Regions from separate parts of the Mesorhizobium sp. WSM3864 genome, predicted to be linked through region 3. Evidence: riboswitches for the same ligand, from Rfam matches in the RefSeq annotation. Region 3 holds a riboswitch; each other region holds the start of a gene.
The links. A riboswitch is a leader RNA that binds a small molecule or an ion and turns the genes downstream of it on or off. The one in region 3 is predicted to bind cobalamin.
Positions count from the first base shown of each region.

Region 1 (7,696 bases), on a different contig from region 3:
AGCCTCGTCGTCGTTCAGGTCTACCTGCGTATGACGATCCAGCGCCGCTGGCGCTCCTGGCTCACCACATCTGTCATCGCGCGCTGGCTGGCCAGCGGCCGCTACTATCAGCTCAACCTCGTCGCCGGCGACCACTCGAACCCCGAAGCCCGTCTCACCGAAGATCTGCGCATCGCCACCGAGTCCCCCGTCGATTTCATCTCCGGCGTCCTCAACGCCTTTCTGGCGGCCTCGACCTTTATCGTCGTGCTGTGGACCATCGGCGGCGCGCTCACCTTGCCGCTCGGCCGCGAGAGCATCACCATCCCCGGCTTCCTCGTCGTCACCGCAGTCATCTATGCCGCCATCACCTCGACCTCGATGGTGGTCATCGGCCGCCATTTCGTGCAGCTTTCGGAGCGGAAGAACCAGGCGGAAGCCGAATTCCGCTATACGCTGACGCGCGTGCGCGAAAACGGCGAAAGCATCGCGCTGCTCGGCGGCGAGGCGGAGGAGCGCAGCGGAATCGACCGGAATTTCGGCCATGTGCTGAGGCAATGGGCGCTGCTGACCGGACAGCACATGCGCACCGCGATTGTCTCGCAAGGGTCGATGCTGTTCGCGCCGGTGGTGCCGGTGCTGCTCTGCGCGCCGAAATTCCTCGAAGGCTCGATGTCGCTCGGCCAGGTCATGCAGGCGGCCTCCGCCTTTGCCATCGTGCAAGGCGCGTTCGGCTGGCTGGTCGACAATTATCCGCGCCTGGCCGATTGGAACGCCTCGGCGCGCCGCGTCGCTTCGCTGATGATGTCGCTCGACGGGCTGGAGCGCGCCGAAGAGAGCGAGTCCTTCGGGCGCATCCGGCGCGGCGAGACGCAAAACGGCGCGATGCTCAGCCTGGACGATCTCTCCGTCACCCTCAACGACGGCACCGGCGTGGTCAAGGAGACGAAGGTCGAGATCAACCCGGGCGAGCGGGTGCTGGTCGCCGGCGAATCCGGCACCGGCAAGTCGACGCTGGTGCGGGCCGTCGCGGGCCTGTGGCCCTGGGGCGGCGGCAGCGTCAATTTCCATGCCGGCAAGCGGCTGTTCATGTTGCCGCAACGCCCCTACATCCCGACCGGCACGCTGCGGCGCGCGGTCGCCTATCCGGCCGCCGCCGACAACTGGACGGTGGAGGAGATCGACGCCGCCCTCGACAAGGTCGGCCTCGGCTACCTGCGGGACAGGATCGAGGAAGAGGCGCCGTGGGACCAGACACTCTCCGGCGGCGAAAAGCAGCGCCTCGCCTTCGCGCGCCTGCTGCTGCACGAGCCAGACATCGTCGTGCTGGACGAGGCGACCTCGGCGCTGGACGAGAAGAGCCAGGACAAGATGATGCAGACGGTGATCCAGGCATTGCCCAAGGTCACCGTCATCAGCGTCGCCCACCGCGCCGAGCTGGAAGCCTTCCACAGCCGCAAGATCACGCTGGAGCGCCGCGAGGGCGGCGCGAAACTGGTCAGCGATGTGGAGCTGGCGCCGCGCAAGGGCAAGCGCAACGTGTTCGCGCGGGCGCTGTGGGGGAGCGGAGCGAGAGGAGGCCAGGCCCGCTGAGGCGGCATTAAGGCAAGGGCGGCAAGAGCGTCCCGAGATGGTGATCGGACCGCAGGGGTCGCACTTCCGCCAGGCGGCAACCTTGACGTCACCAGAGGCCCGGTCTGTAATCGCCGCAGGCCAGGGAGAGGCGACCCCATGGAAAAGATCATCCTCGACTGCGATCCGGGGCACGACGATGCCATCGCCATCCTGCTTGCGGCCGGCAACCCGAATATCGACCTTCTCGGCATCACCACGGTTTCGGGCAACCACAATGTCGAGAACACCACGCGCAACGCGCTCTCCGTCTGCACGGCCTACGGCATAAAGGTGCCGGTGGCGAAAGGCTCTCCCGGACCGCTGATCATCGACCAGGTGCTGGCCGTCGAGATCCACGGCGAGACCGGGCTGGACGGCCCGGAGCTGCCGCCCGCCTCGTTCGAGCTCGACCAGCGCCATGCCGTCGACTTCATCATCGAGACGGTCATGGCGCATGAGCCGAAAACCGTCACGCTGGTGCCGGTCGGGCCCTACACCAACATCGCTCTAGCCGTGCGCAAGGAGCCGCGCATCGTCGAGCGGGTGAAGCGGGTCGTCGCGATGGGCGGAAGTTTCACGCGCGGCAACATCACGCCGGCGGCCGAGTTCAACGTCTATGCCGACCCCGAGGCCGCCGACGTGGTGTTCCGCGCCGCTTGGGACGTCACCATGGTGGGGCTCGACCTCACGCACCAGGCCTTGGCCACCCCCGACCTGCAGGACAGGGTGCGCGCCGTCGGCGGGCCGATCGCCAAATTCATCCTCGACATCTGGGAATTCATCGCGACCACGCATGGCGGCCTGCTGCAGATAGCCTATCCCGCCGTCCATGACGCCTGCTGCGTGGCGGCGATGATCGATGCAGGCGTCTTCACCACCGAGAAGGCCGATATCCGCGTCGAGCTTGCCGGACGCTGGACCAAGGGCATGACGGTCTGCAATTTCGAGAAGCTGGGCGGCATGCGCCATTTCGGCGGCACGGCGAGCGAGCAGGTCGATTTCCGCCACACCGTGGCGATGAAGCTCGACCATGCGAAATTCTGCGACCTGATCGTCGATGCGCTCGAGCGCCTCACCAGTCAAAAGGCGTGAGGCGCTCCAGGGGCAAGGCCTAGCCGGCCCTCACAGCAGGAACGATTGCCTGTCGCGCAATGTGGCGCTGATGGCGGCGATGCCGGTCTCGATCTCGCGCTTGTTGGCCAGGATCGCATCGCCGGCCGCACCCTCGACCATCGATCGCAACAGGTCGGCCTGGCCGACCAGCACCGCGTCCTTGTCGGCCAGCGCGATGAGCGTTGCGGCTTCGAGCCGGTAGCGCGGGCGCCTTGCCGCCCTGGGCGACTCTCAAGCCTCCAGGCCGGCGCCGGCCAGGAAGTGGGGGAGAATTGGCCCGGCGAAGCCGAGACGGCCATTTCGACGAGAGCCCGGCGTCGGCATCAGCAACCGGCGCTGGCACGGTGGTGTCCTTGTTCTGTTGCATTTTAGTTGAAACTAATTTGAAAGTTACCCGTTAGCAGCGCGTAGGCGAGCTCAAACTTGCCCTGCTGTCGACAGCTAAGTTGAAAGGAGAAGTCCTAAGCCTTTTTCAGTGCTTGGCGTTGCCGAGACCGCTTTTCTATCATCCGTCTTTCGAGCGGCCTCCAGCCGCGCCGGTCACCGCCGAGGCCGATGCCTGGCAGGGCGAGAAGTCGCCATCGCTCGGCACGCATTCGCGCGACGAAGGCTTCGCAGACCGCTGTCGAGCGGACGCTCGATGAGGAGCCACACAAGGTTGGCCTTGGAACAAAGGTCTGGCCATGAAAAAATACCTAGCAGCCGCACTGGCGATCGCCATCCCGATCGGGCCTGCCTCGGCGCTTGACGTCGGCGTGGGCGGCAAGGTCGGCGGCATCGGCGTGGGCGCCGGGTTGGGCGCCGGTTCGCAAGGCGTGTCGGCGGGCGTGGGCGCCAGTGCCGACGGTGTCGGCGGCGCAAACGTCGGCGCATCGACCGGCGGCGGATCGCTCGGCGTCAATGCCGGCGGCAATCTGGGCAGCACCAGCACAGGCGTGTCGACAAGCGTGGGCGCCGCCGCCGCGGGCGACGATCCTTCCGCCGTCAGCGGATCGGCTGCCTCTGCGCAGAACCCGGCCGCGGTGCCGACAGCCCCTGCTTTGGCCAAGAGCGCGACGCAGACCATTGTGCTGCCTCCAGTGCTGAGGCCCTCCAGATCCGCCGGCGGCGACCTCCGGCGGGGCACCAAAGGCTATCGCATCGCGCCGCTGTCACCTCCGAAGGCGATACGGGGCACGCCGGCCGCCGTGGTGCGCGCCTGTCGCGCCGCGATCACGGCGGCCGCCAAGCCCCTCGGCGCCGTGCGTGTTTACACGGTCAGCGCCGGCCCCTTGCGTCAACGCCGAAGCGGGCTCAACGCGCCGATCGAGGTGCGCATAGACTATGACAGGCGAGGCGGCATCGAAGTGAGGCAGGCGAAAGTCGGCTGTCGCCTAAATGCGAAGGGCACGGTCACCGCGGTGATTTAGGGCAAAGGCAGAACGGCCGTTGCCATCCTTCCTGCCGGTTGCAACCTCGGCGGTTTGGCAATTCCTCGCCCCCACAAGGTGGCGAAGAGATGGCCCGGCAAAGCCGAGCAAGGGAGCGCCATATCCGACAACCCTGCCGACCGCAGGCGCAGACCGCGGCCGGCTGCAGACAAGGCGCCCGCGCTTCGGCTAGAGTTCCGCCGGGCGCAAAAAAATCATCGAAGGGAAGCATCGCGATGAACGAAGTCAGGCCGATCGCCGAGATCGCCAGCTATCACGCCCATATCTACTACGGCGGAGAGGCCGAGCGGCGGCATGCCGAATGGCTGCGCCAGCGCATCGCAGAGCGCTTTCGCGTGCGCCTCGGCAACTGGCGCGACGAGCCGGTCGGCCCGCACCAGCAAGCCATGTACCAGGTCTCCTTCGCGACCGAGATTTTTGCGACGCTGGTTCCCTGGCTGATGCTGAACCATGGCGGCCTAAGCATCCTCATCCATCCCAACACCACCAACCCCAAGCGCGACCACCTTATCGACCCGATGTGGATCGGACGCGCACTGCCGGCGAAGGGCGAGGTGCTTGGCGAGGAGGACGAGGCGGAGGATGCGCTGGAGGTGAATACCGAGCCGACGCTGGGGGTGTGAGGGGGGCGCGGCGATCTCGTCACGATGGCGTGAGGGGCCTCTGGCCGTCGGAGTTGTTGATTGACTGGCCAACCGCGGTGTGGCGAATTCGCGCCGATGGTTCCCTTCGGGGATCAAAAGGGAACGCGGTGCGGAGAAATCCAAAGCCGTGGCTGCCCCCGCAACTGTAAGCGGCGTGCCGTTTTCACGATGCCACTGGCTGCATGGGCCGGGAAGGCGAAAGCGGCGGGAATCCGCGAGCCAGGAGACCTGCCATCATGGACGTCAAAGCAGAACATCGGACGGGGTGATCCGGTGTGCGCGCCTGGCCGGAGGGCGGGGCGAGTTCCCTGCGATGACAGGCAACGTCAAAGGCAGAACCATGCTGATCCAACTATCGAAAATGCTGAACAAAAGCTCGCCGGACCTGAAAGCCAAGCTGATTACAATCTACAGCGCACTCGCCATTCTCAACGTCGGGGCGTGGCTGTGGGCTTTCGTCGCCTTCCACGACAAGCCGACATTGCTTGGCGTCGCTCTCGTCATATACGGCCTGGGCTTGCGCCATGCCGTCGACGCCGACCACATAGCGGCCATCGACAATGTCACGCGCAAGCTGATGCAGAACGGCAAACGGCCGGTCTCAGTCGGCTTCTTTTTCGCACTCGGCCATTCGACGATCGTCGTCATCGTCGCTGCGGCTATCGCGGCGGCAACGTCCCTGCTCGGCCGTTTCCAGAGCCTTCAGGAGATTGGCGGCACGATCAGTACCGGCGTTTCCGCACTCTTCCTGCTCGCCATCGCGGCGATGAACATCGTCATCTTCTTCTCGATCTACAGAAGCTATCGGCGGGTGCGGGCCGGTGGGGCGTTTGTCGAGGAGGATCTGGACCTGCTGCTCAACAATCGCGGCTTCCTGGCGCGCGTCTTCCGCCCGATGTTCCGGCTGGTGTCGCGCAGCTGGCACATGTTCCCACTTGGTTTCCTCTTCGGCCTTGGTTTCGACACCGCGACCGAAGTCGCCATGTTCGGCGTGTCCGCGGCACAAGCGGCCAAGGGCGTGCCGTTCGAAGCCATTCTGGTCTTCCCGGTGCTTTTCGCGGCCGGTATGTCACTGGTCGACACGACCGATGGTGTGATGATGCTCGGCGCCTATGAGTGGGCCTTCGTCAAGCCGATCCGCAAACTGTACTACAACATGACGATCACCCTGGTGTCGGTCCTTGTCGCAGTACTGATCGGCGGCATCGAGGCGCTCGGCCTCATCGGTGACAAGTTTGGTCTGTCGGGCGGCTTCTGGAACGGCGTCGGCACGCTCAACGACAATTTCAACAATCTGGGCTTCGCCATTATCGGCATCTTCATCGCCGCCTGGGCGATCTCCTACGTCGTCTATAAGGCCAAGGGGCTGGATGATGTGGAGAGCGCATCCGCAGCAAAGAATTCATAAGCCGCCGGCGGCGGCTGGCTGCAGCAGGCCAGCCGCATCTCTCTGCCATCAGATCCCGGCGGGCTGCCAGCCTGCCTCCTTGAAGCGCCTCGGCAACAGGAAGCCGACGGCGGCAAAGGCGACGATCGCCAGCCCCGTCAGCGGTGCCCGGCTTGACATTTTTGTTCCCATTTTGTTCACTGTTGGCCAGACAGCAACAGGAGATCGCCGGCCCGTGCGCACGCGCTTCAAAGGCATGCTGAGGACCCGTAGCCCAAGCCTTTGGAAGTGTGACGGAATTCTGCGCTTGGATAAGCCAGGGGTTAAGGCCTGGGATAAGCCCCATAATCCATAAGCCAGAATCCAGAGTCCAAATATCCAGAGTCCAGAACAGAAAAGCTGGCGCTTTTCTGTTCGAAAAAAGGCCGGGAAGGGAAAGCAAAAAAAGGGAGCAGCGCAGGCCAGCGACGTGCGGCGATACGGCAGGCTCGGCGGCGCAGCGGGTCCCCAGGCGTTGTGGCCGGCCGTCGGGTCGGTCTCCTCAGGATGCAGCCGCCCTCACGTCAGCCCGGCGATCTGCTCATCGCCGTCCAGCTCCGCCCCACGGGCGACAACCACGTTGGCGAGCGGCGCCGAGAGCGTCCAGCGAACGAGGCCGGGCAGCCGTTCCATGGAGGCGCTGCCGGAGAGGCTGGTGGGGACGACGCGCTGGAGAACGACGCTGCCGAAGCCTTTGTGCGGCTTGGCATCGGCGGCCGCGGCAGGTTCAGAAAAATGTTCCTCCCAGACCAGCTCGAAATCGCTGCCTTCGGGGGCCGGGGCTACCCGCCAGTCCATCCGCACGGTTCCGGCGTCGCCGGCCAGGGCGCCGTATTTCGTCGCGTTGGTGCCCAGCTCATGCAGCGCCATGCCGATGTTCTGCACCGCGTTCAGCCGCAGCGTCACGTCCGGTCCGGATGGCGAGATGCGCTCTTCGTGTCCGAACGGCCGCAGATGTTCGCGCACAAGGTCGGCCATGCCCGCGCCGCGCCAGTCGTTGAGCACCAAGAGGTCGTGCGAGCGCGACAGCGCCATGATGCGTTCGCGGATCTGGTGTTCGAACGCGCGCGGGTCCGTCGCGCGTTTGCTCGTCTCGCGGATCATGGAAAGGATCACGGCGTACTGGTTTTTGACGCGGTGGTTCACCTCGCGCATCAAGAGTTGGATCTGCTGTTCGCTCGCCCGTTTTTCGGTGATGTCGGCGGCCATGCCGAACCATTCCAGGATGCTGCCGGTGTCATCGATGATCGGGATTGCCCGTGAGGTGGTCCAGCCGGCGGACCCGTCGGCGCGCCGCACCCTGTGCTCGAGCTCGAACACGCCGCGCTCCATGATGGCGCGCTCGATCGCCGCCTGGATGCTCGCCTGGTCTTCCGGGAACAGGTATTCGTCGCGCCAGCGGATCGCCGGCCCCTGAGCGCTCGACAGGAAGCCGCGGCCGTCCAGCTCATGCATTTCCTGCCAGTCCGGGCTCATCCGATAAACCACGT
Region 1 is NZ_NSGD01000018.1:29,098-36,793, forward strand. Features, by position in the region: gene CK215_RS25415 (ABC transporter ATP-binding protein/permease) at 1-1,572, shown strand, start outside; gene CK215_RS25420 (nucleoside hydrolase) at 1,711-2,685, shown strand; gene CK215_RS31430 (hypothetical protein) at 2,716-2,859, opposite strand; gene CK215_RS25425 (hypothetical protein) at 3,390-4,115, shown strand; gene CK215_RS25430 (DOPA 4,5-dioxygenase family protein) at 4,352-4,759, shown strand; cobalamin riboswitch at 4,840-5,031, shown strand; gene CK215_RS25435 (HoxN/HupN/NixA family nickel/cobalt transporter) at 5,121-6,188, shown strand; gene CK215_RS25440 (HWE histidine kinase domain-containing protein) at 6,726-7,696, opposite strand, start outside.
Region 1: another riboswitch for cobalamin. It lies ahead of CK215_RS25435 (HoxN/HupN/NixA family nickel/cobalt transporter); the one in region 3 lies ahead of bluB (5,6-dimethylbenzimidazole synthase).

Region 2 (7,696 bases), on a different contig from region 3:
CCTGGCAAGCCGACAGGAAACCAGCGTCCTTGTCTTGTGGCGCCGCCGGCATGACCTGCGAGAACAGCCACACCGAGCCGAACAGAAGCGGCTGGTGGATGAGATAGAAGGCGAGGCTGTGCCGGCCGATGAAAGTCAGCGGGTTCGACCAGCGGCCGGGCATCCAGGTCGCCAGCCGGGCGAGAAGCCCGGATGCCGAAGCGAGCTTGACGACCGCAATGCCGGCAAGCACTGCGCCGAACCATGGAAACAGCGGCACATAGTCGTTCGAGCGCGGGTTGGTCGGCGACAGCCCGACCCACCACAGCGCCGGATGGTCGAAGACTTCCGACCGCAGATAATAGGGCGCCGCAATCACGGCCACGGCGACGATCGCCGTCAGCAATGTCGGCAGCCTGAGAAAAGCCAGGCCGAGCAGGCTTGCCAGCGCGATCTCGTGCAGGATGCCGAAGAAGATGAAGCCGTCCGGCGTGGCGATATAGGTGACGACCGAGATGGCGATCGCCGCAATCGCAACCATCGCAAAGCGCTTCCAGAAGCCAGGCCAACGGATATGGCGGCCATGTGCGAGGAACAGGCTGACACCGACCAGGAACAGAAAAGTCGAGGCGATGCAGCGGGCGTAGAGCTTCCACCAACCAAAGGCGGTGAGGCCCGGCGAGGTGTAGCCGAAGTTTTCGAGATCCCAGGTGAAATGATAGCTCGCCATCGCGATCAGCGCGATGCCGCGCAGGACGTCGATGGCGACGATGCGGCCGTGTTTCGGCGCATCCTGAACAGCGTCGCCGGTCGTCTGAAGGCTCATTGATCTCGCAATCCGATTCAGTCGTGCCAAACGACTATCACGGTTCGGGCGTACAACAGAGGGTGGATCGGCTGCTGCCATTCCGGCGGCATGGCAAGCCGCTTTAGGCCAGCGGCGGAAAGCCTTTGGCCGGCTTCGCTTTTCGGCCTCTCGGAGTCGGTTTCCTGCTACCGGTCCGCTACTGGTCCGGCCAGATTTGGCGAGCGATTCACTTTTCGGAGGGCCGATGTCCACCCATGTGCGCCATCCGATCTGGCTTCCGGCTCTCAGGCCCGCGGATGCGCGCACCTTCGCTTCGCTCTATGCGGTCGAATCCTTTGCTCGCGCCACCATCTCCAGCGTCATCCCGATCCAAGCCTACGAGATCCTGCACAATGAGCAGATCGTCTCGATCCTCTACACCATCGTGTCGCTGCTCGGGCTGTCGGTGACGCTGTTCATGCCGATGCTGATCCGCCGCTTCGCGCGGCGCTGGATCTACACGGGCGGCTGCCTGATGCTGGCGATCGGCTCGGTGTTCTTCGTTACCCACACGCTGCCGGGACAACTCGCCGGGATGCTGTGCCGTGTCATGGGGGCGAGCGCGCTGTCCATCACACTTAACCTCTACATCATGGACCACATCCGCAAGACCGACTTCATGCAGGCGGAATCGCTGCGCATGGCTTGGTCGATGTTCGCCTGGACCGGCGGGCCGACGCTCGGCATTTTCCTCTATACGCGCTTCGGGATTTATGCCGCGCACGGCGCGGTCGTGGCCTTCGCGCTGGCGCTGCTGGCGTTGTTCTGGACCTATCGGCTGGGCGACAACCCTTCGATCCGTCCCGGCAAGAGCCGTCCGATCAACCCGCTCGCCAATATCGGCCGCTTCGTCGCGCAGCCGCGGTTGCGCCTCGCGTGGCTGATCGCCTTCGGCCGCTCGTGTTTCTGGACGACCTTCTTCGTCTATGGCCCGCTGTTCATGGTGATCACGGGCGAGGGCAAGCTTGCCGGCGGGCTGCTGGTTTCGGCAGGCAATGCGCTTCTGTTCATGGCGATCTTCTGGGGCAGGGCGGGAAAGCGCTTCGGCGGCCGTCGGACCATGGCTTTCGCCTATTTCGCCATGGCGGCGATGCTTTTCGCGGCCGGCGGCGTCGGCGCCGCCGCGCCGCTGCTCACCGCCGCCTTCCTGCTCGGCGGCGCCTTGTTCACCATCGCGCTCGACGCGCTGGGCTCGACCGCCTTCATGCGGTCGGTGCGTTCCTATGAAAGGGCGCAGATGGCAGCTGTCTATCGAACCTATCTCGATTTTTCCGAGCTGACGCCGCCGCTGGTCTATTCGGTGGTGCTGACCTTCTTCGGTCTCGGCTCGGTGTTCGCCACGCTCGGCCTGTTGGCCGCCTTCTGCGGCTTCTTCACTTGGCGCTATCTGCCGAAGTCGTTTTGACCGGCTGCAACGCCGCATGGCGCCCACGCACCCACTCGTGGAAGCGGCGCAAATCGTACTCCTCGGGCATCAGCACGCCGGCCTGGTGGCGGATCGAGTGCAGGCCCTTCTGGTTGACCTCGCAGATCGCGGCGTCCTCCTCCAGCACCTGGGTGCCGAAGGCGACGATGTTGTCGATATCGGTTTGTGCCAGGGCATCGGGCGCGAACAGCCATTCGGCGGTGAGCTCCGTTTGCTCGGGCCCGAGCGGGGTCAACCGCACCGTGCGGACATAGTCGACATGGCCGACGATGAACATCGAGGGCAGCGAGGTTGCGTAGGTCTGGCCGGCGGCTCGCTCGGCCGGCGTCAGGTCGGCAAAGACCGGTCCATGGACGCGTCCGTCGCGCGACCAGGTCTCGGCGCCCGCGCGCAGGCCGCCGGAAAACTCCGGCGCATCATTATCCGCATAGCGCGCCCATTCCGGATCGTCATGCCTCGCGATCAGGCCGCGCCCATAGATCGGCACCAGCCGCGACAGGTCCTTGTGCACGCCAGGGCAATGCAGGCATTCGTTGAAGTTCTCCCAGAAGATTTTCCAGTTGCAGTTCATCACCTTGGTGAGCCGGTGCCCGGGGACGAGCGTCTCCAGCGGCCAGTTCGAAAGATCGCGGGAGGCGGAGTCGAAGGAGGCTTCCGCCGAGCCATCGGGCTCCACTGCGAGATTGATGAAGACGAAGCCGCGCCACACTGACAGCGCCACCCGGTAGAGCGGATAATTGTCCTTGTCGAAGCCTTCGGGCAGCGATTTCGATGGGATACGGACGAGATCGCCGCGCAGCGAATAGGTCCAGGCGTGGTAGGGGCAGGTGAGCAGCCTTGCCTTCAGCCGCCCTTCGCTTTCCTGGCAGAGCTGCGAGCCGCGATGCCGGCAGGTGTTGTGGAAGGCGCGCAAGCTCCCGGTCTCGTCGCGCAGCACGACGACCTCCTGCGAGCCGATACGCGCGGTTCGAAAGGCAAGAGGTCCCGCGAGATCGGCTTCGCGGCAAACCATGAGCCAGCTCCGATACTAGATCGCTTCGAGATCGAGCCGGTAAGCGTCGGCTTCCCGATAGGCGCTTGCAGGCAACGTCGGCTCGAGGCTGGTGAGGCCATTGTAGCGGCTGTGTTCGCTAGGATTTGGCTGCATGAGCGGCTCCCCTTGGCTGATGACAGCCGACACCCGGGCAGGACCGTTGTCAATTGCGCGGCCATTGTCGCTTCCGGGTGCTGCCCTTAAGGTCACTTCGTAATCGCCTGCGGTTTCGCCGGCTGCCCAGGATTGCAAAGTATGCCTGCAAGAACGATGTCGCTGACCGTGGAACTGGTCGCCCGCTGTTTTCGCGCGGTCGATGACCCGGGGCCCGACCCGGATGCCGAGCATCTCGTGGACAGCGACTATGAAGCCATGCTGGATGCATTCGAGGCCGAGCTACCTGCAACCGAGCCTCTCTGGCTGTTCGGCTACGGCTCGCTGATCTGGAAGCCCGAGATTGAGCATGTCGAGGAGCGCGTCGCCGTGGCACGCGGCTGGCATCGCTCCTTCTGCATGAAGATGACGCGCTGGCGCGGCACCAAGCAAAGCCCCGGCCTGATGATGGCGCTGGATCGTGGCGGCCAATGCAAGGGTGTTGCTTTCCGCCTGAACGGTGGTGACCGCCGGCAGGCGTTGGACAGGCTTTTTCGCCGCGAGATGACGCTGAAGCCGACCAGCTACCGACCTCGCCTGCTGCAACTCGCAACCGACAAGGGACCGTTGAGAGCGCTTGCCTTCGTTATCAATCGCAAAGGCACGACCTATGCCGGCCCACTCAACGAAGACGAGGTGGTCGAAAGGCTGGCGACCTCGTGCGGCCACTGGGGTTCAGGCACCGACTATCTCTACAACACCGTGAAGAACCTCGAACAGCGCGGTATTCACGACCGCCATTTGTGGCGATTGCAGCAGCTCGTTGCCGAGCGGATCGCCGGATCTTAGTCCGAAACCGGTGCCGCAATCACGCTGCGGCGTGACGGAATTTGGTTTGCCGGTCGCGACGATTCTGCCTATAGTCGATGGCGTCGTCGGTTCCGTTTTTGGAGCCAAGAGGGAATGCGGTGAGGGTGGAGTCTTTGCCCTAAGCCGTGGCTGCCCCCGCAACTGTGTGCGGTAGTCCTCTCCATAGAACCACTGAGGTTTGTCCTCGGGAAGGTGGGGAAGGGTGCGAATCCGCGAGCCAGGAGACCTGCCGGCGACAGGAAAGTTGACTTCGATGCCCTCGGGTGGAGGGCGAAAGGACAAGACATGAATACCGCTTCCGTCGCCCTCGGCGCCTCCGTCTCCTCGCAGTCGCGCATCATGCAGCTGGCTCTCGCCGCGCTGCTCGGCATTTTCGTCGTCGGTTTTGTCGGCTTCTCGCACATCGATGCGGTCCACAACGCTGCCCACGACTATCGTCACTCGATGGCTTTTCCCTGCCACTGACTAAGGCCCCATATCATGAATCTGTTTCGCAACGTCGTGTTCGTCGCGGCGATCGCAGGGCTCGTGGCGGGCATCGCGCTTGCCTGCATGCAGGCCTATGCGACCGTGCCGCTGATCCTCAAAGCGGAAGTCTATGAAAAGGCGGGCGGCGGTCATCACCACGACCATGCCGCCAACACTGGAACTAGCACTGCCATGAGCTCGGCCGAACCGGCGGGCAATGCGATGAGCAGCGCCGTTCCTGCGTCGACGGAAGCGGCGGCTCCGACCGAGGACGAGGGCTGGGCTCCGGCCGACGGCTTCGAGCGCTTCGCCTTCAACGTTGTCGCCAACATCGTCACCGGCATCGGCTTCGCACTGATCCTGGTCGCGGTGTCGGAATTCGCCGGTGGCATCGGCAGCTGGCGCCAGGGCGTGTTCTGGGGCCTTGCCGGTTTTGCGGTTTTCACGCTCGCGCCCGGCCTCGGCCTGCCGCCGGAACTGCCGGCCATGCCGGCGGCGGAACTTCTGCCGCGCCAGATCTGGTGGATTTCGACGGTGGCCGCAACCGCGGTCGGCCTTGGATTGATCGCCTTTCGCAAGTCGCTGCCCTTGGCAATTCTGGCGGTCGTGCTGATCGTCGCTCCGCACGTAGTCGGCGCGCCGCAGCCCGTCAGCTTCGAGACGGCGATTCCCGAGGGGCTGCACCATCAGTTCGTGGTGGCGGTGACCCTCACCGATCTGGTCTTCTGGCTGGTGCTCGGTGCGGCCGTCGGTGTGGTGCGCGGGCGCTTCACCGGTACATCGACCAGCCTGCGCGACAGCTTTGCCTGATCGTGCGGACGGCCATCTGACCTTCATCATCGGCGGTGCGCGCTCCGGCAAGAGCGCGCATGCCGAGTGCCTGGTGGCGGCAAGCCCGTCGCCTTGGGCCTATATCGCCACCGCGCAGGCCTATGACGAGGAGATGCGCGAGCGCATCGCGCTGCATCGCTCGCGCCGCGGCAAAGGCTGGGTCACCGTCGATGCGCCGCTCGACCTGGTCGGCGCGCTCGACGCCTTGCCCGATCACCAGCCGGTGCTTATCGATTGCCTGACATTGTGGCTGAGCAATCATATGCTGGCGGACCACGATATCGAGGCCGAGTGCCGGCGGCTCTCGGATGTGCTTTCGCAGCCGCGCGGACCGTGGTTTGTGGTGTCCAACGAAGTCGGGCTCGGCATCGTGCCGGACAATGCGCTGGCGCGCCGGTTCCGCGACGCCGCCGGGCGGCTCAACCAGCAGGTCGCGGCTGTCGCCGACAGCGTGCTGATGATGGTGGCGGGGCTGCCGCTCAAGGTGAAGTGACATGGGCGAGATCAAAGACACGATCATCGACGACAAGGATGCCGAACGCCATCGAGCCAAGATGGCCAAGCGCAAGGCGGTGCAGGATGCCGAGGTGGCCGGCAAGACGATCGAGAAGGGACTGCTGATCGTCAATACGGGGCCGGGCAAGGGCAAGACCACGGCTGCGTTCGGCCTGGCGCTGAGGATGCTCGGCTACGGCAAGCGCGTCGGCGTCGTCCAGTTCATCAAAGGCAAATGGCACACGGGCGAGAAGGATGCCTTCGCCGCCTTTGGCGATCGCGTCGTCTGGCACGCGATGGGCGAGGGCTTCACCTGGGAGACGCAGGACCTGAAGCGCGACATTGCCGCCGCCGAGGCTGCCTGGGCGAGGGCGCTCGAGCTGATTGCCGACCCGTCAATCAGCCTCGTGGTCCTCGACGAGCTCAACATCGCTCTGCGCTACGATTATCTCGAGCTGGAAAAGGTGGTCGCGGCGCTGAAGGCGCGTCGCGAGGGCTTGCATGTCGTCGTCACCGGCCGCAATGCCAAGCCGCTGCTGGTCGAGGCGGCCGATCTCGTCACCGAGATGGGGCAGACCAAGCACCATTTTGCGGCCGGCGTGAAGGCGCAGCAGGGGATTGAATTCTGAGGCGCCTTAGCCGCCGATCAAAATGGTCAGGTAGATCACCGTCGCCGACAGAATCGCGAACAGGCCGATCAGCAGCCCGTCGGCGACACGATAGAGTTCCAGCGCCTGCCTTATGTCGGTGCTTTCGGCCTCGCGCCTGCCGCCTTCGCCCATGAAGGCATCCTCGACGACCTCGCCGCCATAACTGCGCGGTCCGGCCAGGGCGAGCCCCAGCGCGCCGGCCATGGCGGCTTCCGGCCAGCCGGCATTGGGCGAACGGTGCTTCTTCGCGTCACGCCGCATGACCTGCCAGGCGTTGCGGGGGTCGGCGCCCTTGACGATGAAGGCCGCCAGCACAATCAGCAGGCCGGTGAGCCGCGATGCCGGCAGGTTGACCAGGTCGTCGAAGCGAGCGGCCGCCCGGCCGAAGGCCTGGTATTTCGGCGTGCGGTGGCCGATCATCGAATCGGCAGTGTTGGCGGCCTTGTACGCAGCACCCCCGGCCAAACCACCGACACCGGTCCATATGGCGGGCGCGACGATGCCATCGGAGAAATTCTCGGCCAGGCTTTCGATCGCGGCGCGGGCAACGCCCGCCCTGTCGAGCTTGTCCGGATCGCGGCCGACGATGCGCGAAACGGCGATGCGGCCGAGCGTCAGGCCACCGGTCTCCAGCGCATCGGCGACATCCTCGACATGCTCGGCGAGGCTCTTCTGCGACAGAAGCGAGGAGCTGAGAATGGCCGCGATGACCAGGCCGGACGGAAAGATCAGCCAGAGCAGGACATGCAGCGTCAGGCCGATGGCCGCCGGCACCAGCAGGATGACCAGAAGCGCCTGGACGCCGCGGCGGCGACGCAATTCGTCGGAATCGGTGGCGTGGTTGAGCCTGCGATCGAGAAAGGATATCAGCCTGCCGATCCAGGTTACCGGATGACCGATGGCGTTGAACAGCCAGTCCGGATAGCCAAGGGCACGTTCGATGGCGAGTGACAGGAAAGCGATCAGGATCGACATGAAGCTTCTAAGCGGAGCGGTTGCAGCGG
Region 2 is NZ_NSGD01000001.1:73,750-81,445, forward strand. Features, by position in the region: gene CK215_RS00360 (DUF1624 domain-containing protein) at 1-805, opposite strand, end outside; gene CK215_RS00365 (MFS transporter) at 1,032-2,231, shown strand; gene CK215_RS00370 (aromatic ring-hydroxylating dioxygenase subunit alpha) at 2,200-3,264, opposite strand; gene CK215_RS00375 (gamma-glutamylcyclotransferase) at 3,541-4,227, shown strand; cobalamin riboswitch at 4,298-4,497, shown strand; gene CK215_RS00380 (CbtB domain-containing protein) at 4,534-4,713, shown strand; gene CK215_RS00385 (CbtA family protein) at 4,729-5,526, shown strand; gene cobU (bifunctional adenosylcobinamide kinase/adenosylcobinamide-phosphate guanylyltransferase) at 5,519-6,040, shown strand; gene cobO (cob(I)yrinic acid a,c-diamide adenosyltransferase) at 6,042-6,671, shown strand; gene cbiB (adenosylcobinamide-phosphate synthase CbiB) at 6,678-7,667, opposite strand; gene cobD (threonine-phosphate decarboxylase CobD) at 7,666-7,696, shown strand, end outside.
Region 2: another riboswitch for cobalamin. It lies ahead of CK215_RS00380 (CbtB domain-containing protein); the one in region 3 lies ahead of bluB (5,6-dimethylbenzimidazole synthase).

Region 3 (7,696 bases):
GACGGGCGAGCGCAGCCCGGAAAATTCGCCGATGACGACGCGGCCGCTAACGCCCTCGGCATCGATTTCGGGCAGTTGGACGACCGACGTGTTCGCGAACACCGGGGCGATTTCTTCCTTGCTGTCCGGCAGCGCCAGCCAGGTTTGCAGGCCGGAAATCGACATCGGCGCGCCGCGCAATTCCTCGGGCGTGCGCTCGGAATGAACGATGCCGCGGCCGGCGGTCATCAAATTCACGTCGCCCGGCGCGATCACCATTTCGGTGCCGAGCGAGTCGCGATGCCTGATCTTGCCGTCGAACAGATAGGTGACGGTGGACAGCCCGATATGCGGATGCGGGCGCACGTCGATCGCGTGGCCGGCACGCAGGATGGCCGGGCCCATGCGGTCGAAGAAGATGAACGGACCGACCAGCCTGCGTTTCGCCGTCGGCAAGGCGCGGCGAACCTCGAAGCCACCAATGTCCTTGGCGTTGGGAATGACCATCAACTCGATCTGGTCGCAGGCGAAGGCGTCGCCGGCCTCGGGATCGTTGCCCGGAAAGAAGCTCATGACCGGCGTCAGGCGAAGCGGAGCGCGGATCGGGCCTTCGCCTTGGCGGCCTCTTCCTCGCGGTTGCGCGGATGCTGGGTGGTTTCGAGGCTGTCAAGCAGCTCGCGCGCGGCGGCGGCGATCGCCTCGACGGCGTGGTTGAAGGCATGCTCGTTGCGCTTGGACGGCTTGGTCGCGCCGCTCAGCTTGCGCACGAACTGCAGCGCCGCGTCATGGACCTCGTCGTCGGTCGCCGGCGGATCGAAGTTGAACAGGGTCTTGATGTTTCGGCACATGCTTTAACTCCTTACCTGCTTTCTGCCCGAACCGGTCTGACATTGTGCACCGAGGTGTGTTGAGATTCAGGTCAGACCGAGCCGAAAATGGCGGGTTCCGAGAACCGGACCGGAGCGTACTTGAAGGACGTGAGCACCGGAACCGCAGAAAGCCGCGTTTGCAGGCGGCCTCACCTGAATATCAATACACCTCACTCGGCGTCGAGCGGCTCCGTTCCAACCGGCTTGCCGTCGCGCGAGAGCCTGATCTTCTCGACCTTGTCCTCGGCGGCCTTGAGCAAGCGGTCGCAATGAGCCTTCAGCGCCTCGCCGCGCTCGTAGATCTTGATCGACTGGTCGAGCGGAACGTCGCCGCGCTCCAGATCATCGACGATCTTCTCCAGCGCGTCGAGCGCCTGTTCGAAGCTCATCGCCTTGACGTCTTGGTTAGCTTCATCAGCCATCATTCATCCCTTCATCAGCCGCCCGACATGGGCGGCGACCGAAAATGCCAATCCTTGCAGATCGTAACCGCCCTCCAGCAGGCTGACGAGCCGGTTGCCGCTGTGGCGCCCGGCGCGCTCCATCAGCTGGCCGGTCGCCCAGTCGAAATCATCCTCGGTCAGGTTGATCGCGGCCAGCGGATCGCGATGGTGCGCATCGAAACCGGCGGAAATGATGATCAGATCCGGCTGGAAGGCGTCGATCGACGGCAGCACGCGCGACAGGAAGGCGTCGCGGAACGTGTCGCTGCCGGTGCTCGGCGCAAGCGGCGCGTTGACGATGTTGCCGGCGCCGGTCTCGCTCTTGGCACCGGTGCCCGGATAAAGCGGCATCTGGTGGGTCGAGCAATAGAGCACCGACGGATCGTCCCAGAAAATGTCCTGCGTGCCGTTGCCGTGATGCACATCCCAATCGACGATGGCGACGCGCTCGGCCAGATGCTTCTCCTGCGCATAACGGGCGGCGATCGCCGCGGTGTTGAACAGGCAAAAGCCCATCGCGGTCGCTTTTTCGGCGTGATGGCCGGGCGGACGCGCGGCAACGAAGACATTGGCGGCACGGCCCTCGAACACATCGTCGACGGCGGCGTTCGCCGCGCCGATCGCCGTCACCGCCGCATGCCAGCTTTTCGGGCTGGCGCTGGTGTCGGCATCGATCGAGACGATCCCCGTCTCGGGAATCGCAGCGCGGACACGGCCGACGAAATCCTCCGGATGCGCGTAAAGGATAGTCGCCTCGTCGCCTTCCGGCGCCTCGACGCGGTCGAGGGCCGAAAAAGCCTCGTCGTCGAGCACGCGCTCGATGGCGCGCAAACGGTCGGGCCGCTCGGGGTGGCCGGGCGGCGTGAGGTGTTCCAGGAATACCGGATGAGTGTAGAGACGAGTGGTCATGGCGCCTAATCTAGGCACCTGTCGCACGGATAGCCATGTTTCAGCGCCGAATGATTGGGGAAATCGCGCCCAATCGTGTCGCTGGCGGCATTGGCCCGGCTTCGGCTTCGCGATAAGGTCGCGTCGCTGCCTGGTGCCCGCAACGCGGGAGAATCGGGAACACGGTTGAAATCCGTGGCGTGCCCAACGCTGTGAGGGGGACCGCGCCGGCAAACGCCACTGTCCCAGACGGGAAGGCGCCGGATGCGGGTCGATCCCGAGCCAGAAGACCGGCCCGGCAGACATGGTCATCCGCATGGTCAGGCGGAGGACTGCTTATCGCAAGGGGACAAGCGATGCAGGCACGAACAGCCGCCGCCGGCGGCGATGACTTTGACCAATTGGCGCGCGACGCCGTCTACCGAGCCATGTTCACCCGGCGCGACGTGCGCAGCCATTTCCTTGCCGACGATCTCGACGACAGCGTTTTGGCGCGGCTGCTCACCGCGGCACACCACGCGCCGTCGGTCGGCTACATGCAGCCCTGGAACTTCATCGTCATCCGGGACGCCACAAGGCGGCGGCAGGTGCGCGACCTGTTTTTGGCCGCGCGCGAACAGGAACTGCCGGCGATCGAGGTGGAGCGGCGGGCGCTCTACCGCAAGCTGAAGCTCGAGGGCATCTGCGAAAGCGCGCTCAACCTCTGCATCACCTGCGACCGCCAGCGCTCGAAGAACTCGCCGCTCGGGCGCTGGCACAATCCGGAGATGGACCTCTACAGCACCGTCTGCGCGGTGCAGAATTTCTGGCTCGCGGCGCGGGCGGAAGGCGTCGGGGTCGGCTGGGTGAGCATCATCGAGCCCGAAGCGCTGAAGCGACTGCTGTCGATCCCCGAGCACGTCACGCCGATCGCCTATCTCTGCGTCGGCCGCGTCTCGGAATTCGCGCCGAGGCCCGACCTCGAAGCGCATGGCTGGGGCAAGCGCCTGCCGCTGCCCGAGTTGGTGATGAGCGAGACCTTTTGCGGCGCCGGCGAGGCGCCGCTCAAATCGGCGATCGCTCGCCTTGGTTCCCGTGAAGGGGCGAAGCCGTGATCAGGCGGCCTTCGTGGCCGGGGCTGCTGCTCAAGCGGTCCTTGGCGAATCCCAGCGCGAGCCGCCGAAGGGGCTGAGCGCCTTGTCGCGCAATTCCCTGAACTTGGACGAGGCTTCGGCCAGGCGCCGGTCCCATTCCGGATTGGGGACCTGGCCCTCGATGGTGGCGAAGTAGACCTGCATCAGCGAAGCGATGGCGAAGGGCTCGATGAAAGCCGCCTTGAAGGCCCAGGCGAAGACGATGGCCAACACGAAGGCCCAGCCGGCAAGCTGGCCCGGCATGGCCCAGAGGATCGCGGCGGCGGGCGCCAGCATCAAAAGGAAGATGACGAAGGAAACGCCCCACATGATCACCGCCAGCCAGACGGCGTTCTTGACCATCAACTTGCCGTTCTGCGCGTAGAGCACGACGCCTTGCCTGGCGGTCTCGAAAGGCGAGTTGGAATTGGTGCGGATGTTGTAGCCGAGGATGATCTCGTCGACATAGGTCAGCGACAGGCGGATGACGGTATTGATGAAGCTCACCAGACCGCTTAAGCCTGGAATGGGTAGGAACGCAGCAACGCCGCCGATCAGCCCTGTGATGGCGCGGATGGCGCCTTTCACCAGCTGGTCGACGACGAAAAGGATGTTGGCCTCGGCGAAGCGCTTCGTCACCACTTCGCGCGCATAGGCGATCTGGCCCTGGCCGTCGGGAACGTCCTGCCCGTCGATCAGATGGACCATGACGGCGATATGGCCTGCCTTGAGCACATAGAGAATGTATTCGCGGATCCAGTAGACGGCGATCGAGACCACGCCGAAGCCGACCACCCCACCCCACAAGGCAAAGGACATCGGCCCGTCCGGATCGGTCGAGATGTGGCCGACGCCGTAACCGACGCTGGCGCCGGTGCCGGTCGCTGTTATGTAGGCCACCGTGATGCCGAAATAGACGATGATGCGAAAGACGATGAACGGCCACGTCCGCATCATGATGGACACCGACCGGCCGATGCTGAAGTCCCACATGGCCCCGACCCTCCGCCTCAGAGAATTGGCGGGAGAGGATGCGCTCGCTCCTGCCAAAGTCAATGTCGGAGGGATTTTGAGCGGGGGACAATTGTCTGAGGCAGCGCGGACCCGAGTGATTGCCCGCAACGCCGCGACCGGATGCTATTTGGTTTTCAGGCCTTCCAGCAGCTGCTTGAACGCCGCCACAACCTTCTTCGACGTCGCTTCCGGATCCTTGGCATTGGCGATGCGCTGCGAGGCCTGGCTACTGGCGCCGTTGATGAGCCGCGCTGCGGTCTCGGGATCGAGATCGGGAACGACGACGCCCTCCTCCTGCAGCTTTGACAGGTGATCGGTCATTGAAGCCGTGCAGGCGCTGGCGTTGGGCCACTGAGCCGGATCGCCGAGCACGGCCGGGCCGTCCCTGAACATGATGCGCTGGATTTCCGGCTCAAGCGCCATCTCGATATAGGTGGTGCATTCGTCGACGAAATGCTGCCAGCGAGTAGGCGCCCGCGAGGCCACCTCGTTCACCCGCGCCGCCATCTCGGCGTCGATTTCGGCGATCACCGCCTGCAGGAGCCCCTTCTTGTCGCCGAAATGATGATAGAGCGCGCCGCGCGTCAGACCCGCCGAAGCGGTGAAATCGTCCATCGAGGCCTCGGCATAGCCGATCGTGCCGAAGGCATGGCGCGCGGCCGCGATCAGCTTGGCGCGCGTCTCGGCGATCATCTCCTTGCGGGGTTTGTGCATGGCTCCTGGCCTTATTCACATACGCGTCGTATGCTAATTGACATACGCGACGTATGAACTATTTGACATTCATACGCTGCGTATGTAGTTGCGGCGCCTTCCCTTGTCGAGGAACGGGACCATGCGAAACCCATATTCGGAAATCTTTCGGGCTCCTGGCACGAAGAGCTTCGCCGCGGCAGCCTTCATCGCCCGGCTGCCGATCGCCATGGCGCCGATCGGTATTGTGGCGATGCTGTCGCAAACGCATGGCGAGTACTGGCTGGCCGGCGCCGTCTCGGCCACATACGCTTTGGTCAACGCCTTCCTGTCGCCGCAGGTCTCGCGGCTGGTCGACCGCCTCGGCCAGAGCCGGATTGCAGTGCCGACGACACTTGTCTCGGCGCTTGCCTTCGCGACCTTGATCGTCGCGGCCAACCAGCACTGGCCGGTGTGGACCTTGTTCCTATCGTCGCTGCTTGCCGCCTTAATGCCGAGCATCCCGGCGCTGGTCAGGGCGCGCTGGACCGAGATTTTTCGCGACCGCCCCGAGCTCAATACGGCCTTCGCCTTCGAATCGGCCGCGGACGAGCTGGTCTATGTCGCTGGGGCATCGCTGTCGGTGGGCTTGAGCGCCGCGCTGTTCCCGGAAGCCGGGATGGTGGTGAGCACCTTGCTGCTCGCCTTCGGCTCGGCGGCATTCCTGCTGCAGCGTCCGACGGAACCGCCCATTCGCCCGGCCGAGGATGGCGCGGCCGGTTCGGCGATCCGCCTGCGGCCGGTGCAGATCATCACCGTCGCGCTGATCTTCGTCGGCGCGACCTTCGCAACCACGGAAGTCACCACCGTTGCCATTACCGAAGAGCTCGGCCAGCCCGAAGCAGCCAGCCTCGTCATCGGCGTCTATGCACTGGGATCCTTCGTGCTCGGCATCATCGTCGGCGCGCTCAGCCTGCGCACGCCGCTGCAACGCCAACTCGCGATAGCGGTCGCCGTCATCGCGCTTACCACTCTGCCGCTGCTTCTTGCCGACACGGTGCCGACGCTGGCGCTTGCCGTGTTCGTCAGCGGCGTTGCCATCTCGCCGACCTTCATCACCGCCTTTGGACTGATCGAACGCCACGTGCCGGCGGCAATGCTCACGGAAGGCGTGACCTGGGTGACCACCGGGATCGGCATCGGCATGGCGCTTGGCTCCTTCGCCGCCGGCTGGATGGTCGACACTTTTGGACCGCAGAACGGGTTCTGGGTGTCGGTGGCGGCAGGCTCGGTCGCTTTGGTCACCGTGCTCGCCGGCCAGTGTCGGCTGGCGACGCCGGACTGCGCCCCGGATGAATGCGAAGCGGCGATTGTTCCGGCTGGATGATACCGATGCATCCGGTGCTGGCTGGCTATATGTCCTGCTTTGGAACGAACTTCGCCGCCGGGAATGCGTAAAGCCCCGTCGGCGCGCCATGGAGCATGATCTCCCGCTCGAAGACGAAGCCGCATTTCTCCAGCACGCGCCGCGATGCCGGATTGGCGGGACGCGCCAGTGCGATCACCCGACCGGCGCGCAAGGGGCCGAAAGCCGCGTGCAAGCTCCCCCGAACCAGTTCCGTCGCGTAGCCATGCCCCCAGGTCTCGGGGTGAAGATGATAGGACAGGTTCAGCCCATCGAAATCGCTCGATAAGGTGACGCCGCCGAAGCCGATCAGTTTCTCATTGGCTTCGACCGCCCAGCGACCAAATCCGTGCTTCTCCCAATGATCGATGTCGCGAGCGAGCCTTGCGGCACTCTGCTGCGGCGTGTCCGGCGTCGGGTCGGGGCGATGCGCCACCAGTTCGGGGCGCGAGAAAAGATCGGCCAGAAACTCCAGATCCGCCTGTTTGGGCCGGCGCAGCAGCAGTCGTTCGGTCTGCTGGCTGACAGGCAATGGCGCGGCCATCGTTTTTCTCCGTCGCCCTGTCGGCCGAAACGTCAGAGAATTTCCGTCTTGGCGATGTGAATGCCGAATCCTTCGAGCCCGACATAGTGGCGCTCGCGCGAGGCGATCAGGTTGATCGAGGAGATGCCGAGATCCTTGAGGATCTGCGCTCCGAGCCCGATCTCGCGCCACTCGTTCTCGCGCCGGCGCGCCTCTTCGTGATCCTCGCGGTCGCCGCTCTGGGGCCGCTTGCGCTCCTGATGGGCGACGCCGACCGAGCCTTCGCGCAGGTAGACGATGACGCCACGCTTGCGCTCGCCCATCGCCTCCATGATGTGGTCCAAGCGGTGGCTGGTGCCGAAGACGTCGGTGACGACGTCTTCCGAATGCAGCCGCACCGGCACCTCCTCGCCGTCGCGGATGTCGCCAAAGACGACCGCGACATGGTGCATGGAATCCCAGGGCAGCATGTAGGTGAAGACCTGCGCCTTGCCGCCGGGCGTCTCGATGTCGGAGCAGGCGACGCGCTCGACCAGCGTTTCTTTGCGCTGGCGATAGGCGATGAGATCGGCGACCGAAACCTGCTTCAGCCCGTGCTGCGCGGCGAAAGCCTGCACCTCAGGTCCACGCTTGACGGTGCCGTCGTCGTTGACCAGTTCGGAGATGACGCCGATCGGCGGCAGCCCGGCGAGTTTGCACAGGTCGACAGCGGCTTCCGTATGGCCCGAGCGCATCAAGACACCGCCTTCGCGCGCGATCAGCGGGAAGATGTGGCCGGGCCGCACGAAGTC
Region 3 is NZ_NSGD01000002.1:467,911-475,606, forward strand. Features, by position in the region: gene CK215_RS06460 (pirin family protein) at 1-552, opposite strand, end outside; gene CK215_RS06465 (DUF2277 domain-containing protein) at 561-827, opposite strand; gene CK215_RS06470 (exodeoxyribonuclease VII small subunit) at 1,019-1,270, opposite strand; gene CK215_RS06475 (histone deacetylase family protein) at 1,274-2,200, opposite strand; cobalamin riboswitch at 2,315-2,493, shown strand; gene bluB (5,6-dimethylbenzimidazole synthase) at 2,536-3,273, shown strand; gene CK215_RS06485 (hypothetical protein) at 3,304-4,284, opposite strand; gene CK215_RS06490 (TetR/AcrR family transcriptional regulator) at 4,429-5,019, opposite strand; gene CK215_RS06495 (MFS transporter) at 5,141-6,364, shown strand; gene CK215_RS06500 (GNAT family N-acetyltransferase) at 6,390-6,926, opposite strand; gene ribB (3,4-dihydroxy-2-butanone-4-phosphate synthase) at 6,959-7,696, opposite strand, start outside.

Region 4 (7,696 bases), on a different contig from region 3:
GCCGCGCGCTTCGGCGGCACCACCTTGCCGTCGAGGTTCGACACCGGTCCGGCGCTCTCCTTGCCGAGCAGAAGATCGACGCACTGGCGCATGATCTTGGCCGATTGGCGCATCTCTTCCATGCGCACGAGATAACGGTCGTAGCAGTCGCCGTTCTTGCCGATCGGGATGTCGAAATCCATCTCGGAATAGCATTCATAGGGCTGCGCCTTGCGCAGGTCCCAGGCGGCACCCGAGCCGCGCACCATCACGCCCGAAAAACCCCAGGCCCAGGCGTCGGCGAGCGACACCGTGCCGATGTCGACATTGCGCTGCTTGAAGATGCGGTTGCCGGTGAGCAAGGCGTCAAGGTCGTCGACCGACTTCAGGAACGGATCGATCCACTTGCCGATATCCTCGATCAGCTTCTGCGGCAGGTCCTGATGCACGCCGCCTGGCCGGAAGTAGGCCGCATGCATGCGCGAGCCGGAGGCGCGCTCATAAAACACCATCAGCTTCTCGCGCTCGACAAAGCCCCACAGCGGCGGCGTCAGCGCGCCGACGTCCATCGCCTGCGTCGTCACATTGAGGATGTGCGACATGATGCGGCCCATTTCGGAATAGAGCACGCGGATCAGCTGGCCGCGCTTCGGCACCTCGATGCCGAGCAGGCGCTCGGCCGCGAGCGCGAAAGCATGCTCCTGGTTCATCGGCGCGCAATAGTCGAGCCGATCGAGATAGGGCACCGCCTGCAGATAGGTCTTGGCCTCGATCAGCTTCTCGGTACCGCGATGCAGCAGGCCGATATGCGGATCGACGCGATCGACCACCTCGCCGTCCAGCTCCAGCACGAGACGCAAAACCCCGTGCGCAGCAGGGTGTTGAGGCCCAAAGTTAATGTTAAAATTGCGGACGGAGGTTTCAGCCATTGTGGCGCCTCAATTTGGCTTCGCCTTTTCATCGCCCGGAAGGACGTAATCCGTTCCCTCCCACGGGCTCAAAAAGTCAAAGTTTCTAAATTCCTGCTTCAATTCCACCGGCTCATAGATGACTCGCTTGGCCTCGTCGTCGTAGCGAACCTCGACGAAGCCGGTCAGCGGGAAGTCCTTGCGCAGCGGATGCCCTTCAAAGCCGTAGTCGGTGAGGATGCGGCGCAGGTCCGGATGGCCGGAGAAGAGCACGCCGTAGAGATCATAGGTCTCGCGCTCGAACCAGTCGGCGCCGGGATAGACGCCGGTCAGCGACGGCACCAGCGTCTCCTCGTCGGCCTGGACCTTGAGGCGGATGCGGACGTTCTGCTTCGGCGACAACAGGTGGTAGACGACGTCGAAGCGCTTGGCACGCGACGGATAGTCGGCGCCGCAAATGTCGATGATCGAGACGAACTGGCAGCGCGGGTCGTCGCGCAGGAAGGTCGCGACCTCGGTCAAGTTGCCCGGCTCGACGCAAACCGTCAGTTCGCCATAAGCAAGCACCGTTTCGCCGATGCGGCCGGAGAGCTTCTCGCCGAGATAGGTGGAGAGTTCGTGCAACGCCAAGGCCATTGGTTCACCGTTCGATCGTGCCGGTGCGGCGGATCTTCTTCTGCAACAGGAGAATGCCGTAGAGCAGCGCTTCGGCGCTCGGCGGGCAGCCGGGGACATAGATGTCGACCGGCACGATGCGGTCGCAGCCGCGCACCACCGAATAGGAATAGTGATAATAGCCGCCGCCATTGGCGCACGAACCCATCGAGATGACGTAGCGCGGCTCCGGCATCTGGTCGTAGACCTTGCGCAGCGCCGGCGCCATCTTGTTGGTCAGTGTGCCCGCGACGATCATGATATCGGACTGGCGCGGAGACGCGCGCGGCGCGACGCCGAACCTCTCTGAGTCATAGCGCGGCATCGAGGTGTGGATCATCTCGACCGCGCAGCAGGCGAGACCGAAGGTCATGAACATCAGCGAGCCGCTGCGCGCCCAAGTGATCAGCGCCTCGGTCGAGGTGACAAGGAAGCCCTTGTCGGCCAGCTCATTATTGATCTCGAGGAAGAAGGGATCGTCCTCCCCCACCGGCCTGCCGGTGTTGGGATCGATGATGCCCTTGGGCTTCGGCGCGACGAGGGTGCCTGAACTGTCGTTCAATCCCATTCCAGCGCTCCTTTTTTCCATTCATAGGCAAAGCCGATGGTCAGCACCGCCAGGAACACCATCATCGACCAGAAGCCGAGCATGCCGAGCTTGGAGAAGGACACCGCCCACGGGAACAGGAAGGCGACCTCGAGATCGAAGATGATGAACAGGATCGACACCAGGTAGAAGCGGATGTCGAACTTCATGCGGGCGTCGTCGAATGAGTTGAACCCGCATTCATAGGCGGAAAGCTTTTCCGGATCGGGATTGCGGTAGGCAACCAGGAACGGCGCAACGATCAGCGCCAGGCCGACGACCATCGCCACTGCGATGAAGAGCACGATAGGCAGATACGAACTTAGGAGTGCGCTCATGCGGCGACTTTCCTTCGGCGGCCAGTTCACTTTGATTACAGCAACGGACTCTAAGGCGGAAGCGTGACAGTTTAACCCGCTGAACCGTTTTAGGTGGCCTATGCTGCGACGCGGCGAGGGTTAGCGCAGCGGTTTCGGCGACGCAAGTCAAACCTTGTTCAAAATCCGGCGCTGGACGCCATATCGGAAGAAACTGGTCCGATCCGCTCCTGTTTGATTTCCTTCATGTTTTACTCCACTTTTCTATCCTGACATATCTCCCGCCATTTGCCTGCTAGCATGGCCGGAATCACCGACTGGAAACCCCGGCAAAGGATCGGTAGCTGGATGAAGGAAAAGATCTCGCTCGCCGCAGCAAGGCGCATTGCGCTCGGTGCGCAGGGTTTTACCGATGCGCGGCCTGCCGGCACGCCCGATCGTCGCCATCTCGCCCGCGTGCTTTCCCGAACTGGCCTGCTGCAGATCGATTCCGTCAGCGCCGTGGTGCGCGCCCACTATATGCCGCTCTATTCGCGCCTCGGGCCCTACCCGCTTGCGCTGCTCGACAACGCGGCCGTCACCCGCAAGCGAACCGTCTTCGAATACTGGGCCCATGAGGCTTCCTTCCTGCCCGTCGAGACCTATCCGTTGATGCGCTGGCGCATGCAGCGCGCCGAGCAAGGCGAGGAAATGTATCTCGGCCTCGCCAAATGGGGCCGCGAGCGCAAGGCGATGATCGAGGAGATCTACGGGCAAGTCGCGCAACGCGGGCCGATCGCCGCCTCCGACATCGAAGGCCACAAGGGCAATGGCGGCTGGTGGGGCTGGAGCGAGGCCAAGCACGCTTTCGAATGGCTGTTCTGGGCCGGGCGCATCACCACCGCCTACCGGCGCGGATTCGAGCGCTATTACGACCTGCCCGAGCGGGTTCTGCCGCAGGCCGTGCTCGACCTGCCGGTGCCCTCGGTCGAGGACGCGCATCGCGAATTGCTGCGCATTTCCGCCCGCGCCCATGGCATCGCCACCTATGGCGATCTGCGCGACTATTTCCGCCTGGCGCCTGGCGATACGAAGGCCAGGATCGAGGAACTGGTCGAGGTGGGCGAACTGCTGCCGGTGAAGGTCGAAGGCTGGGACAAGCCCGCCTATCTCCACAAGGACGCCCGTTTTCCGCGCCGCATCGACGCGCGCGCCCTGCTCGCGCCGTTCGATCCGGTGGTTTTCGAACGCACTCGGACGGAAAAACTCTTCGGCTTCCGCTACCGCATCGAGATCTACACGCCGGCCGAGAAGCGCCAGTACGGCTACTACGTGCTGCCTTTCCTGCTCGGCGACCGGATCGTTGCCCGGGTCGATCTGAGAGCCGACCGCCCGGCCGGCGTGCTGCGCGTTCATGCGGCTTTTGCCGAAGCCGGCGCTCCCGCCGAAACGGCCGCACAGCTCTTCGATGAGTTGAAACAGGTGCAGGCATGGCTCGGCTTGGAAACCATCGAGGTGACGCCGGGCGGCGACCTTGGGCCGGCGTTGACCGACATTTCGGTGTCGTAGCCGCGCGTTGACATGCCAGCACCTCTAAGCCTAAATCCGCCGCAGACGGTCTCCTCCCGGCAAGGGGAGGAGCCAAGAGGGAATGCGGTGCGGGAAAACCCAAATCCGCGGCTGTCCCCGCAACTGTGAGCGACGAGCCTCAGCCGAAAACCACTGGGATGTTCCCGGGAAGGCGGCGCAAGGCGACGACCCGCGAGCCAGGAGACCTGCCGTCTGAGACATGAGAATCCGATCGCTCGGCGGGTTTTCCGGGCAAGGAGCCTGGTTTTGGATCGCAACGTCAGTTTTCCGGCTAATACCGCGGACATTTCGTCCGAACCCCGCGACGCGCTATCGGAAGTGACCGTCATCGTCTGCTCCTCCTGCCGAGATGAGACCGGTTCGGACGCGCATCCGCGTGCCGGCGCCCTCCTTGCCAAAGACGCGCGCCGCGCCGCGCCGGACGAGAAAATCCGCATCCGCACCGTCGAGTGTCTCGGCAATTGCAAACGCCGCCTGAGCGCGGCGCTGCTGCGCGACGGCTGCTGGAGCTATGTCTTCGGTGACCTGGAAACGACCAGCGGCGCCGACCTCGTCACCGGCGCAAAGCTCTTTGCCACCTCGACCGACGGCCTCATCCCCTGGCGAGGCCGGCCCGATTCCCTCAAGCGCGGCCTGGTTGCCCGCATCCCTCCCCTCGACCTGCTGAAGGACTGACATGACCGCATCCCTCTCCCGTGTTCCCTGCACTGTCGTCACCGGCTTTCTCGGCGCCGGCAAGACCACGCTGATCCGCAACCTGCTCGAAAACGCCAAGGGCAAGCGGCTGGCGATCATCGTCAACGAATTCGGCGATGTCGGCATCGACGGCGAGATCCTGAAAGGCTGCGGCGTCGACACCTGTCCGGAGGAAAACATCGTCGAACTGGCCAATGGCTGCATCTGCTGCACCGTCGCCGACGACTTCGTGCCGGCGCTCGACCAGATCCTGTCGCGCACGCCGAAAGTCGACCACATCCTGATCGAAACCTCCGGCCTCGCTTTGCCGAAGCCGCTCGTCCAGGCCTTCCAGTGGCCGACGGTGAAGAGCCGCGTGACGGTCGATGGCGTCATCGCCGTGGTCGACGGTCCGGCGCTGGCCGACGGCCGCGTCGCCGCCGATATGGACGCCCTGCAGGCGCAGCGCGCCGCCGACGATTCCCTCGACCACGATGATCCGGTCGAAGAGGTGTTCGAGGACCAGATCGCTTGCGCCGACCTGATCATCCTGTCGAAGAGCGATCTGATGGACGCGGCCGGCTCGGAGCGCGCCAACGCCGTCATCGGCGAGCACGTGGCGCGCGCGGTCAAGGTCGTACCGACCGCACAGGGCAAGGTCGACCCGTCGGTGCTGCTCGGTCTTGGCCTCGCCGTCGAAGACGACATCGAGAACCGCAAGACCCATCACGATGACGAGCTCGACCATGAGCATGACGATTTCGACTCCTTCGTCCTCGATATCCCGTCCATCGCCAGTCCGGATGAGCTGGCAAAGCGCGTCGCTCTCGCCGCCGAGCAGGAAAACGTTCTGCGCGTCAAAGGCTTTGTCGAGGTGGGTGGCAAGCCGATGCGGCTGCTGCTCCAGGCCGTCGGCCCGCGCGTCAACCACTATTACGACCGCGCCTGGACGTCGAACGACGACCGCCGATCGCGGCTCGTCGTCATCGGCCTCAAAGGGCTGAACCGCCCGGCGATCGAGCGTATCCTCGCCGGCTGAGGCAAGACCGAACCGCGATGCACATCCTCACCACGACATCCGCCTCGCTCGACGATCTCGCCGAGCCGATCGACCTCAGGCAGACGCCTGCGGATGTCGTGGCCCTGTCCTTCACCGACAGCGATCTCGCCGGCCTCGCCGCTGCGTGGAAGGCCGACGCCGCGCGGCTGCCGTCGATGCGGCTGGCAGCACTTCGCGATCTCCGCCATCCGATGTCGGTCGATCTCTGGATCGACAGCGTCGCGCGCCATGCCAGGGTCGTCCTGGTCCGCATTCTCGGCGGCTACGACTGGTGGCGCTACGGCTGCGACCAGCTCGCAGCGGTTGCGCGCGAGCGAAATATCAAACTGGCGCTGCTGCCGGGCGAAAGCCACGACGAGGATCTGCGGCTGATCGAAGGCTCGACCCTGCCGCGCGCCGAACTCGACGCCCTGCTCGGCTATTTCCGCGAAGGCGGCCCAGCGAACATGAGCGCGCTGGTGCAAAGACTGGCAAGACTCGCCGGGTCGGATACGGCCGTGGCCGAGCCGGTGAGCGTGCCGAAGGCGGGGTATTACCAGGCTGGATTGGGGGTTGTAGAGGAGCCTGAGATCATCGATGTCGGCGGTCCTTCACACCCCCCTCTGTCCTGCCGGACAGAGGGGGGTGTGACAGAGCTCAACATCGACAGCGTCGGTGCCCCCGTCATCCCCATCCTCTTCTACCGTTCGATGCTGCTCGCCGCGGACGTCGCGCCAATCGATGCACTCGCAGATGCCTTTCGCTCGCAGGGCATGACGCCAATGCCGATCTTCGTTTCGAGCCTCAAGGACCCGGTATCGCTGGCTTTCGTCGAAACCGCCATCGCCTCGTTGAACCCGTCCGCCATCGTCACTGCAACCGCCTTCGCTTCCGGTGCCGAGCCTGGTGCCGAAACGCTCTTCGACCGTGCCGGCGTGCCGGTGTTCCAGGTCATCGTCGCCACGACGCGGCGCGAAGTCTGGGAGAAAAACCAGCGCGGCCTGGCGCCCGCCGACCTTGCCATGCATGTCGTGCTGCCCGAGCTCGATGGCCGTATCCTCGCCGGCGCGATCTCCTTCAAGGGCGAGATTGACGCCGATCCGGCGCTGGCCTTCCGCGCCTTCGCCAACCGTCCCGAGGCGGATCGCGTCGCGCAGGTCGCCGCCCGCATCGCCGCCTTCCTCCGCCTTCAACGGACGCAGCGGGCGGAACGCAAGCTGGCGATCCTGATTCCGGATTATCCAAGCGCGCCCGGACGCACGGGCTATGCTGTCGGCCTGGATGTGCCGTCGAGTGTGCTCGCCATGCTGCACGACCTCAAGGAACAGGGCTATGCGGTTGATGGGATTCCGCAATCGCCGCGCGGATTGCTGGATGTGTTGGAGGTGGGTGGACTTGGTCTCACCTTACAGGAATATCTCGCCTTTTCGGCAGCGCTTCCCGAAGGTGCACGCGACACGGTTGAGGCAGCATGGGGAAGAGCCAACGGCAAAGCTCACGTCAATGCGCCCCCCTCTGTCCTGCCGGACATCTCCCCCTCTAGGGGGGAGATTGCGCCTGCATCGATGCTTTCGCCAATCATCAACGCTGGAGGAGAAGCGCCGTCAGCGAAACTGCCAATCTCCCCCCTTGAGGGGGAGATGTCCGGCAGGACAGAGGGGGGTGTTCAAGCGCCTCCTTCCGCAAGCTTCCCCTTCCGCGCCGCCACCTTCGGCAACGTTACCGTGGCGCTGGCCCCCGACCGTGGTCGCTCCGCAGACCGCCGCGCCGACTACCACGACCCGACCCTTCCCCCGCGCCACGAACTGATCGCCTTCGGCCTGTGGCTGCAAAAGTCGCTCGGCATCCACGCCATCGTCCATGTCGGCGCGCATGGCACGCTGGAATGGCTGCCGGGCAAGACGGTCGCGCTCTCCGACAACTGCTTCCCTGAGATCGTCACCGGCTCTCTGCCCGTCATCTATCCTTT
Region 4 is NZ_NSGD01000001.1:30,027-37,722, reverse strand. Features, by position in the region: gene CK215_RS00200 (NADH-quinone oxidoreductase subunit D) at 1-908, opposite strand, end outside; gene CK215_RS00195 (NADH-quinone oxidoreductase subunit C) at 918-1,523, opposite strand; gene CK215_RS00190 (NADH-quinone oxidoreductase subunit B) at 1,528-2,109, opposite strand; gene CK215_RS00185 (NADH-quinone oxidoreductase subunit A) at 2,100-2,465, opposite strand; gene CK215_RS00180 (winged helix-turn-helix domain-containing protein) at 2,793-3,992, shown strand; cobalamin riboswitch at 4,022-4,221, shown strand; gene CK215_RS00175 (DUF1636 family protein) at 4,260-4,688, shown strand; gene cobW (cobalamin biosynthesis protein CobW) at 4,690-5,727, shown strand; gene cobN (cobaltochelatase subunit CobN) at 5,745-7,696, shown strand, end outside.
Region 4: another riboswitch for cobalamin. It lies ahead of CK215_RS00175 (DUF1636 family protein); the one in region 3 lies ahead of bluB (5,6-dimethylbenzimidazole synthase).